Linked DNA regions of Prochlorococcus marinus XMU1412. The protein of the gene in region 2 interacts with the protein of the main gene of each other region in a pairwise test. Links are inferred from orthologs where the notes say so. Each region holds a gene or a part of one and is shown on either strand. Other genes may lie near its edges. The genes, in order: rplL and HA152_RS04575.

What was found.
Region 1: the proteins of HA152_RS04575 (region 2) and rplL interact in binary tests that used the Escherichia coli proteins (3 or more experiments, as listed by UniProt). The link is inferred for Prochlorococcus marinus XMU1412 from one-to-one orthologs.

Annotation. Positions count from the first base shown.
Region 1 is NZ_JAAORJ010000001.1:191,994-195,072, forward strand. The notes cover bases 330-3,079. They hold rplL (50S ribosomal protein L7/L12), read right to left. Parts: upstream 2,028-3,079; coding sequence 1,632-2,027; downstream 330-1,631. Other genes in these bases: HA152_RS01045 (quinone-dependent dihydroorotate dehydrogenase), read right to left, coding at 330-859; rnhA (ribonuclease HI), read right to left, coding at 856-1,584; rplJ (50S ribosomal protein L10), read right to left, coding at 2,055-2,582; rplA (50S ribosomal protein L1), read right to left, coding at 2,773-3,079. Outside these bases: more of HA152_RS01045, read right to left, coding at 1-329. UniProt on the Escherichia coli protein: The binding site for several of the GTPase factors involved in protein synthesis (IF-2, EF-Tu, EF-G and RF3). Is thus essential for accurate translation.
Region 2 is NZ_JAAORJ010000002.1:307,905-312,283, reverse strand. Bases 289-4,338 are described here. They hold HA152_RS04575 (DNA polymerase III subunit alpha), read right to left. Parts: upstream 3,987-4,338; coding sequence 489-3,986; downstream 289-488. Other genes in these bases: gatA (Asp-tRNA(Asn)/Glu-tRNA(Gln) amidotransferase subunit GatA), read right to left, coding at 4,071-4,338; HA152_RS04580 (PAM68 family protein), read left to right, coding at 289-487. Outside these bases: rpsO (30S ribosomal protein S15), read left to right, coding at 1-28; more of HA152_RS04580, read left to right, coding at 38-288; more of gatA, read right to left, coding at 4,339-4,379. UniProt on the Escherichia coli protein: DNA polymerase III is a complex, multichain enzyme responsible for most of the replicative synthesis in bacteria. This DNA polymerase also exhibits 3' to 5' exonuclease activity. The alpha chain is the DNA polymerase catalytic subunit.

The DNA.
Region 1 (3,079 bases), on a different replicon or contig from region 2:
ATCCAGTTTGCCTGATCTTTCTATTTTCAAGACCTAATCTATCAATGCTGGTGTTTGTAGCAATTATTCCATCGATGTTTTCCTCGATTATTAATTGGCAAATATCTTCAATATCTTTAAGGCCTAAATCTGGCGCAATTTTTACAAATAATGGTGGACAATTAGGTAAGTTTTTAATTTCTCTAAGAAGTTCTTTTAGAAGAATTGGATCTTGTAATTTTCTTAGTCCTTCAGTATTTGGAGAACTAACGTTTATTGCTGCGTAATCACAATATGGAATTAATAATTTTAGAGAAGTTAAATAATCATCTTTTGCTTGAGATAAACCTGTAATTTTTGACTTACCGAAATTTATCCCTAAACAAATATTCTCCCTGTTTTTTTTAAACTCAATACCTTGTTCGACAAAGTTTTTAACTAGATTTTCAGCACCATTATTATTGAAACCCATTCTATTTAATGCTGCTTCTTCTTCTGCCAATCTAAATAACCTTGGTTTGGGATTTCCATTCTGAGCAAATTTAGTTACTGTACCAAGCTCAGCAAATCCAAAACCAAAATCTTTCCATATATTTGCGGCATTTCCATTTTTGTCAAAACCCGCAGCTAAACCAATTGGATTACAAAAATTTATTCCACATATGTTCTGAGTTAACCTTTTATCAACTACAGAAAATTCTTCATTTAGATTTTTTAAGATAGAAGATACTATAGGCCAATTATATTTTCTTGAACTGAATGATAGGAGACTAAGAGATAAATTTGTTAAGTATTCTGCATCAATTCCAGAGTCTTTTTTTAATACAGGGGTAATCAAGTTTTTATAAAGATTTTTAAATCCCCCCTTCTTATCATTCATAAAAAATTAGGCTTCTTTTTTTCTATTATCCAATATTTTTTATCTTTAGGAATCAATCTCCAATTACGCCATTCAAAAAGTGAATATTGTTTTATCTTTAAGTGGTTTTCATCACCTAATAAGGTTTCTAGTTCAGGTGAACTTAACAGGTACTTTTTTTCTGCAAATTTTTGAATTAATTCATTGCGGGAAAATAATTCCTGAATTTCTACAGGTGCATTTTTTTCAAAAAAATCAACTGAGGATTCTATTTTTTTTAAGTTACTTTCTAAAGATATACCTTTGCTGTAATTAGTTGCAATTTTATCAACCCTATCATTTTGTTTATCCCCGCTATGACCTTTAACATATTCCATTATTAGGCCATTAATTCTTAATTGATCAATTTTTTGCCATAGATCAAGATTTTGAACTGGTTTCCCTGAACTTGTTTTCCATCCATTCTTCTTCCAATTAATAATCCATTTTGTATAACCCTCTATTACATATTTACTATCAGTTCTTAGTTTAAAGTTCTCTTTTAATTTGTAGGTTTTTAATTTCTCAAGAGTTTTTATAGCCGCAGTGAGTTCCATTCTATTATTAGTAGTATTTTGCTCGGAACCACCTATTTCTAATTCGCTGTTATCTTCAAAAATTATTAAACCGCCCCAACCACCTGGGCCTGGATTACCACTGCAGGCTCCATCGGTTGCGGCTTCAATCGCAATACTATCACTATTCATAATTTTTGAAGCCGATATTAAGGTTATCGGCTTGAAAAAATGTACTCTTATTTAAGTGTAACTTTACCGCCAGCTTCTTCAATCTCTTTCTTTAAAGATTCAGCATCTGCCTTGGCAATTCCTTCTTTTACTGTTTTTGGTGCAGATTCAACAAGTGCTTTTGCATCGCCAAGACCTAGACCAGTTGCATTTCTTACAACCTTAAGTACTTTGATTTTTGCAGCTGCATCAAAGCTTTCGAGAACTACATCAAATTCAGTTTTTTCTTCAGCAGCGCCACCATCTGCGTCACCGCCAGCTGCTCCTGGAGCTGCCATAACTACACCTGCAGAAGCTGCAGCAGATACACCAAAAGCCTCTTCAATTTGCTTTACAAGCTCTGATGCTTCTAAAAGTGATAGAGATTTTAATGATTCAAGAATTTCTTCAGTTTTTGCGGACATTTTCTTAAAGTTAATTAGGTTTTGAATTTAGGATTCTGATTTTTCAGAATGTTGTTGAAGTGATCTAGCAAGTCCAGAAGGTACTTCATTAATAGAGATCGCAATTTTTGTTGCAACGCCATTAAGAGCGCCAGCAATTTTTGCCATCAATACTTCTTTAGATGGAAGACTTGCAATTTCTTTTATTTCAGAATCGCTTAGAAGTCTGCCTTCAAATAAAGCTCCTTTGGTTTCGGATTTTTTGGTGTCTTTTTGAAAAGATTGGATAGCTTTTACAGCACCACCAACATCTTCTTTGATTAAGACAAAAGCATTTGTTCCGGTCAGTAAAGATTCAAGATCGTTCCAATTACTATCTCCATCAATAGCTTTACGCATTAATGAATTTTTAGTAACTTTGCAAATGCCGTTAGTTGTTTGCAATCTAGATCGCAAATCTGACATCTCTTTGATAGTTAAACCTTTATAGTCAAGAACTACAGCCATTTCCGAGTCGTTTAATAGAGATTTAATCTCAGTAACGATTTGTTGCTTATTCTCTAGTGTTCGGCCCATTGATGTTTTTTGGATCGTAATTTAGGGAGAGCAGGAAATGCGGCAAAGTCCTTTTAAAGAGGCCGCTTTTATTAGATCCAAAAAGAAATAATTTAAGACGAGTCCTCGGTAGGAATTAAAAATTTAGAATAACTAAATTAACCTACTTTCTTTGGCCGTATTATTGCACTTTAAATTATACTACAAAGCGTTAACCTTCAGGTTGGTAATCTTGTACAGCATTTATGTCAACTTGAACCGAAGGCCCCATTGTTGAAGTTACATAAAAAGTTTTCCAATACTTTCCCTTAGCTCCACTTGGTTTATTTTTATCAATTGATTCTTGTAAGGTTTTTAAGTTATCAAATAGAGCCTCTTTTGTGAAACTTGCTTTTCCAAAGCGGACATGAACGATTCCAGCCTTATCTGCTCTAAATTCGAGCTTACCAGCTTTGAATTCTTTTATTGCATTAGCAATGTCATTAGTTACTGTACCAGCTTTAGGATTAGGCATTAAA
Region 2 (4,379 bases):
AGTAAAGAAAATTGGAATCAGAGGATGATTTCAATTAATGAAAAAAAAGCAATCTAAAAAAAAGACTCAATCTAAAAAGAAAAAAAATTACTCTGAGAAAACTGCGTTTGCTAATCTAGAAAAAGCTTCTAATACTGAAACTAGACCAAAGATATCATCAAGTGGGATACCTAAGTACGTTGCCGATAGAATGGCAAGAAGAATATTTTTTACAGCAGGAATTCCCACAATACTAGGGATGTCGGTTTTTGTTGTTAGCTACATTATAGTTACAAGAAATATTGCTGAAATACCTCCTTCATCAACAATTGCAATTTCAGCATTGTTTTTTTTGTTAGGACTAGCAGGATTGAGTTTTGGAATATTATCAGCTAGTTGGGATAAAGAGCCTGGATCTTTTTTTGGTATTGAAAATATTCCAATGAACATACAACGTGCTAAAGCAGCCTTCAAACCTGCAACTCAAAATTTCGAGGATAAAAGTTAATCTAGGAAACTAAAGATTTCAAATTAACTTGAAATGATTTTTCTTCTAATAATTTGCATACTCCTTGAATATCTCCAATACAGAATTGATCACCAAATTTAACGTAGGTAACACTGTTTTTATTTCTTACTGCAGCTAAAACAGGAATCTTGATTCCACATCTATCTTTATCAGGTTTAAATTTAGTTAAACAGTTTCTTAATGTATTTTGTACTCTTACATCTGATGCTTGAGAACTTTCAAGATTAATAATAAGCAATTTAAGATTATCTATTTCTCTACAGTCATCAATTATTAATTGAGTCTTATCACTTTTTTTGTCTATTGTTCCCCACAACAATAATCTAGTATCAGTCAAAAGAAATTCTGATAATCTGACATAGGTTTTTGGAAAAACTATTGCTTCGCAACTTCCAGAAAGATCTTCAAGCTGAACTATAGCCATCCTATCTCCTTTTCTCGTTGTAATTTGCTTCAAATCAGGGATCATTCCAACTAATGAGACTTTGGTTCTATCTTTTGTTTCTTCTAACTGTGAAATGCTTATAGGTGATATAAGTTTTGCTGGCTTAGTTAAGTGCTTTAGAGGATGGTCAGATAAGTAAAAGCCTAATAGCTGCTTTTCTAACTTTAATTTCTCAATGAGTGAATAATCATCAACCTTAGCTAATTGTGAATCTGAAAAAGCAACATTAGAAAATTCTTCTTTAGAGTCAAATAGATTTCCTTGCCCTGATAATCTATCACGATTTCTTGAAGAGGCCCACTCAACAACATGTTCAAGATCTGACAATAACTGAGCTCTATTATTATCATTTGAAAACTCATCTAATGCCCCACAATGAATTAGAGATTCAAGACTTCTTTTGTTAAGAACATTAGAAGGTAAACGGTCACACAAATCTGATAAAGACTTAAAGGTTCCAAAACTATTTCGGTTTTCAATTATATTTCTTATTGCAGAATCTCCTAAATTCTTAATTGCAGATAACCCGAATAAAATCTGATTATCCTTAATAGTGAAATCAACACCAGAAAAATTAATGCTCGGTGAAATAACTTCTATTCCCATGGAATAACAATTAGAAATATATCTTTGCATCTTGTCGCTAGAGCCAGAATTAACGCTTAAAAGGGCTGCCATATATGCAACAGGAAAATGGGCTTTCAAAAATGCAGTTTGATAAGTTACGGCACCATAAGCAGTTGAATGGCTTTTGTTAAAACAATATTCAGCGAATAAAACCATTTGATCAAAAAGATCATTTGCTAATTTTTCATTAACACCTTTCTTCATGGAGCCGTCTACAAAAATATTCCTATGCTTTACCATTTCAGAAACTTTCTTTTTCCCCATTGCTCTTCTAAGTAAATCGGCATCACCTAGAGAATAACCGGCTAGGTCTTGAGCAATTTTCATGATTTGTTCTTGGTAAACCATAATTCCATAGGTTTCTGTAAGAATTGACTTAATAAAAGGATGAGGAAAATCAATCTTTTCGTTTCCATTTTTCCGATTGATGAATTTAGGTATAAGGCCTGCATCAAGAGGACCGGGTCTATAAAGAGCCAGTATTGAAGAAATATCCTCTAGAGAGTTAGGTTTGAAATCCTTAACGACCTGCTTCATGCCGGATGATTCAAGTTGAAAAATACCTTCAAGATCACCTCTCCCAATAAGCTCAAAGGTTTTACCATCATTTTGTGGTAATTCATCAATATTTATTTTTTTTCCAGTAGATTGATTAATAAGAGAAACTGTCTTTTCAATCATCGTAAGATTCTTAAGACCCAAGAAATCCATTTTCAATAATCCAAGTGATTCGATATCGTCCATAGAATATTGGGTTATTATCTGTCCTTCATTATTTCTTTGAAGAGGTACAAGTTCGTCAAGAGGATCTGATGCAATAACAACTCCAGCAGCATGAACTCCATATGTTTTATTAGTTCCTTCAATTCTTAAAGCCAAATCAACCCATTTTTTCACCCTATTATCATTAATATATTTGTCTCTAAACTCTTGGCTAGGAGAATTCTTATCAATCATTTCATTTAATTTATGAGGTTTCCCTCTTACAACCGGTATTAACTTAGCCAATTTATCCGCCTCTCCATATGGTATGTCTAGAACCCTTGCAACATCTTTTAAAACTGCCTTAGAGGTCATCTTATTGAAAGTAATTATTTGAGCAACTTTATCCTCTCCATAACGATTAGTAACATAATCAATAACTTCATTTCTCCGATCAATGCAAAAGTCGGTATCAATATCTGGCATTGACTTTCTTGCTGGATTTAAAAATCTCTCAAACAACAATCCATGCTCAACAGGATCTATATTTGTAATTTGAAGAGCATAAGCTACTAGTGAGCCTGCTGCAGAACCTCTACCAGGTCCAACAGGGATAGAGTTATCTCTAGCAAATTTGATATAGTCCCAAACAACTAAAAAATAATCTGGGAAGCCCATATCTTTAATAATTTTTAATTCGGAAGATAGTCTTTTTTTATAGTTCTCATCAACTTCTGTAAGATCATTTTTTTTAAGTCTTTTTAAAAGGCCTTTATTAGATAATTGTGTAAGGAAAGAAAATGAATCTGTATCTTCGTTAAGAGGGAATTTTGGCATTCTATAATTACCAAACAAATCAAATACTTCAACTTTTTGAGAAATTTCTACTGTATTGTTCACTGCCTCAATAATTGATTCTTCATCAATATGATCTTTAAAAAGTTCAAGCATTTCATTTTCACTTTTAATATATTCTGTACCGGTATATCTCAATCTTTTTTCATCACTTATTAGTTTTCCTGTTAATACACAAAGCAAAGCGTCATGTGCTTCAACATCCATACTTGATAAGTAGTGGGCGTCGTTGGTAGCGATGACTTTTATTTGGTGTTTCTTCCCAATTTTTATTAATTCAACGTTAACAATTCTATCCTCAATAGAGCCATGATCTTGTATTTCTAGATAAAAGTCATCTGCAAATAAATTTTTATACCAAAGAGCTATATCCTCTGCTACGTCTAATCTACCTTTTAAGATAGCCTGAGGTATCTCTCCACCAAGACAAGCTGTAGAAACAATTAGACCATTACTGTATTTGCTTAAAAGTGATTTATCAATACATGGTCTAGAAAAAATGCCTCGGCCTCTCATCCCATTTAGGTGACTAATTGTTGTCAACTTCACTAAATTCTTATAACCAGTAAAATTTTTTGCTAGAACCACCAAATGATATCTTTTTTCTTTTTTAGGTTGAGGATCATCAATAGAACCATTAATCACGTACATTTCATTACCAATAATTGGTTTTATACCTTTCTCTTTACACTTCTTGACCAAATCAAGAACACCATACATAACTCCATGATCAGTAAGAGCTATCGATTCCATTCCAAGATCACAAGCTCTATCTACAATTTTTGAAATTTGACTGGCACCATCAAGTAAGCTGTAGTCACTGTGATTATGAAGCGGAACGAAAGCCATATTCAAATAATTTATATATATAAGATAGAGAAAATTTCTAAAAGATCTATACTTTGTGATTACAAATTAATTATTAATACAAATTTAAAATAAAGGTCTGTTCTTAATTACCTGAGCATCAATTTCAAAGATATTTGCGGAATTCAATATTCTATCTTCTTGTAATACATTGCCTATTAATTGCATTCCAATAGGTAATCCTTTAGTATCAAAACCACAAGGGATACTGATTGCTGGGAGGCCTGCTAAATTAGCAGGAACAGTTAATAAATCAGACAAATACATTGAAAGTGGATCATTGACAAAATCTCCCTTCAAAAAAGCAGTGGTTGGGCAAGTTGGAGTTAATAAAACATCTACTTTCTTAAAAGCATTATCAAAATCTTTTCTTAT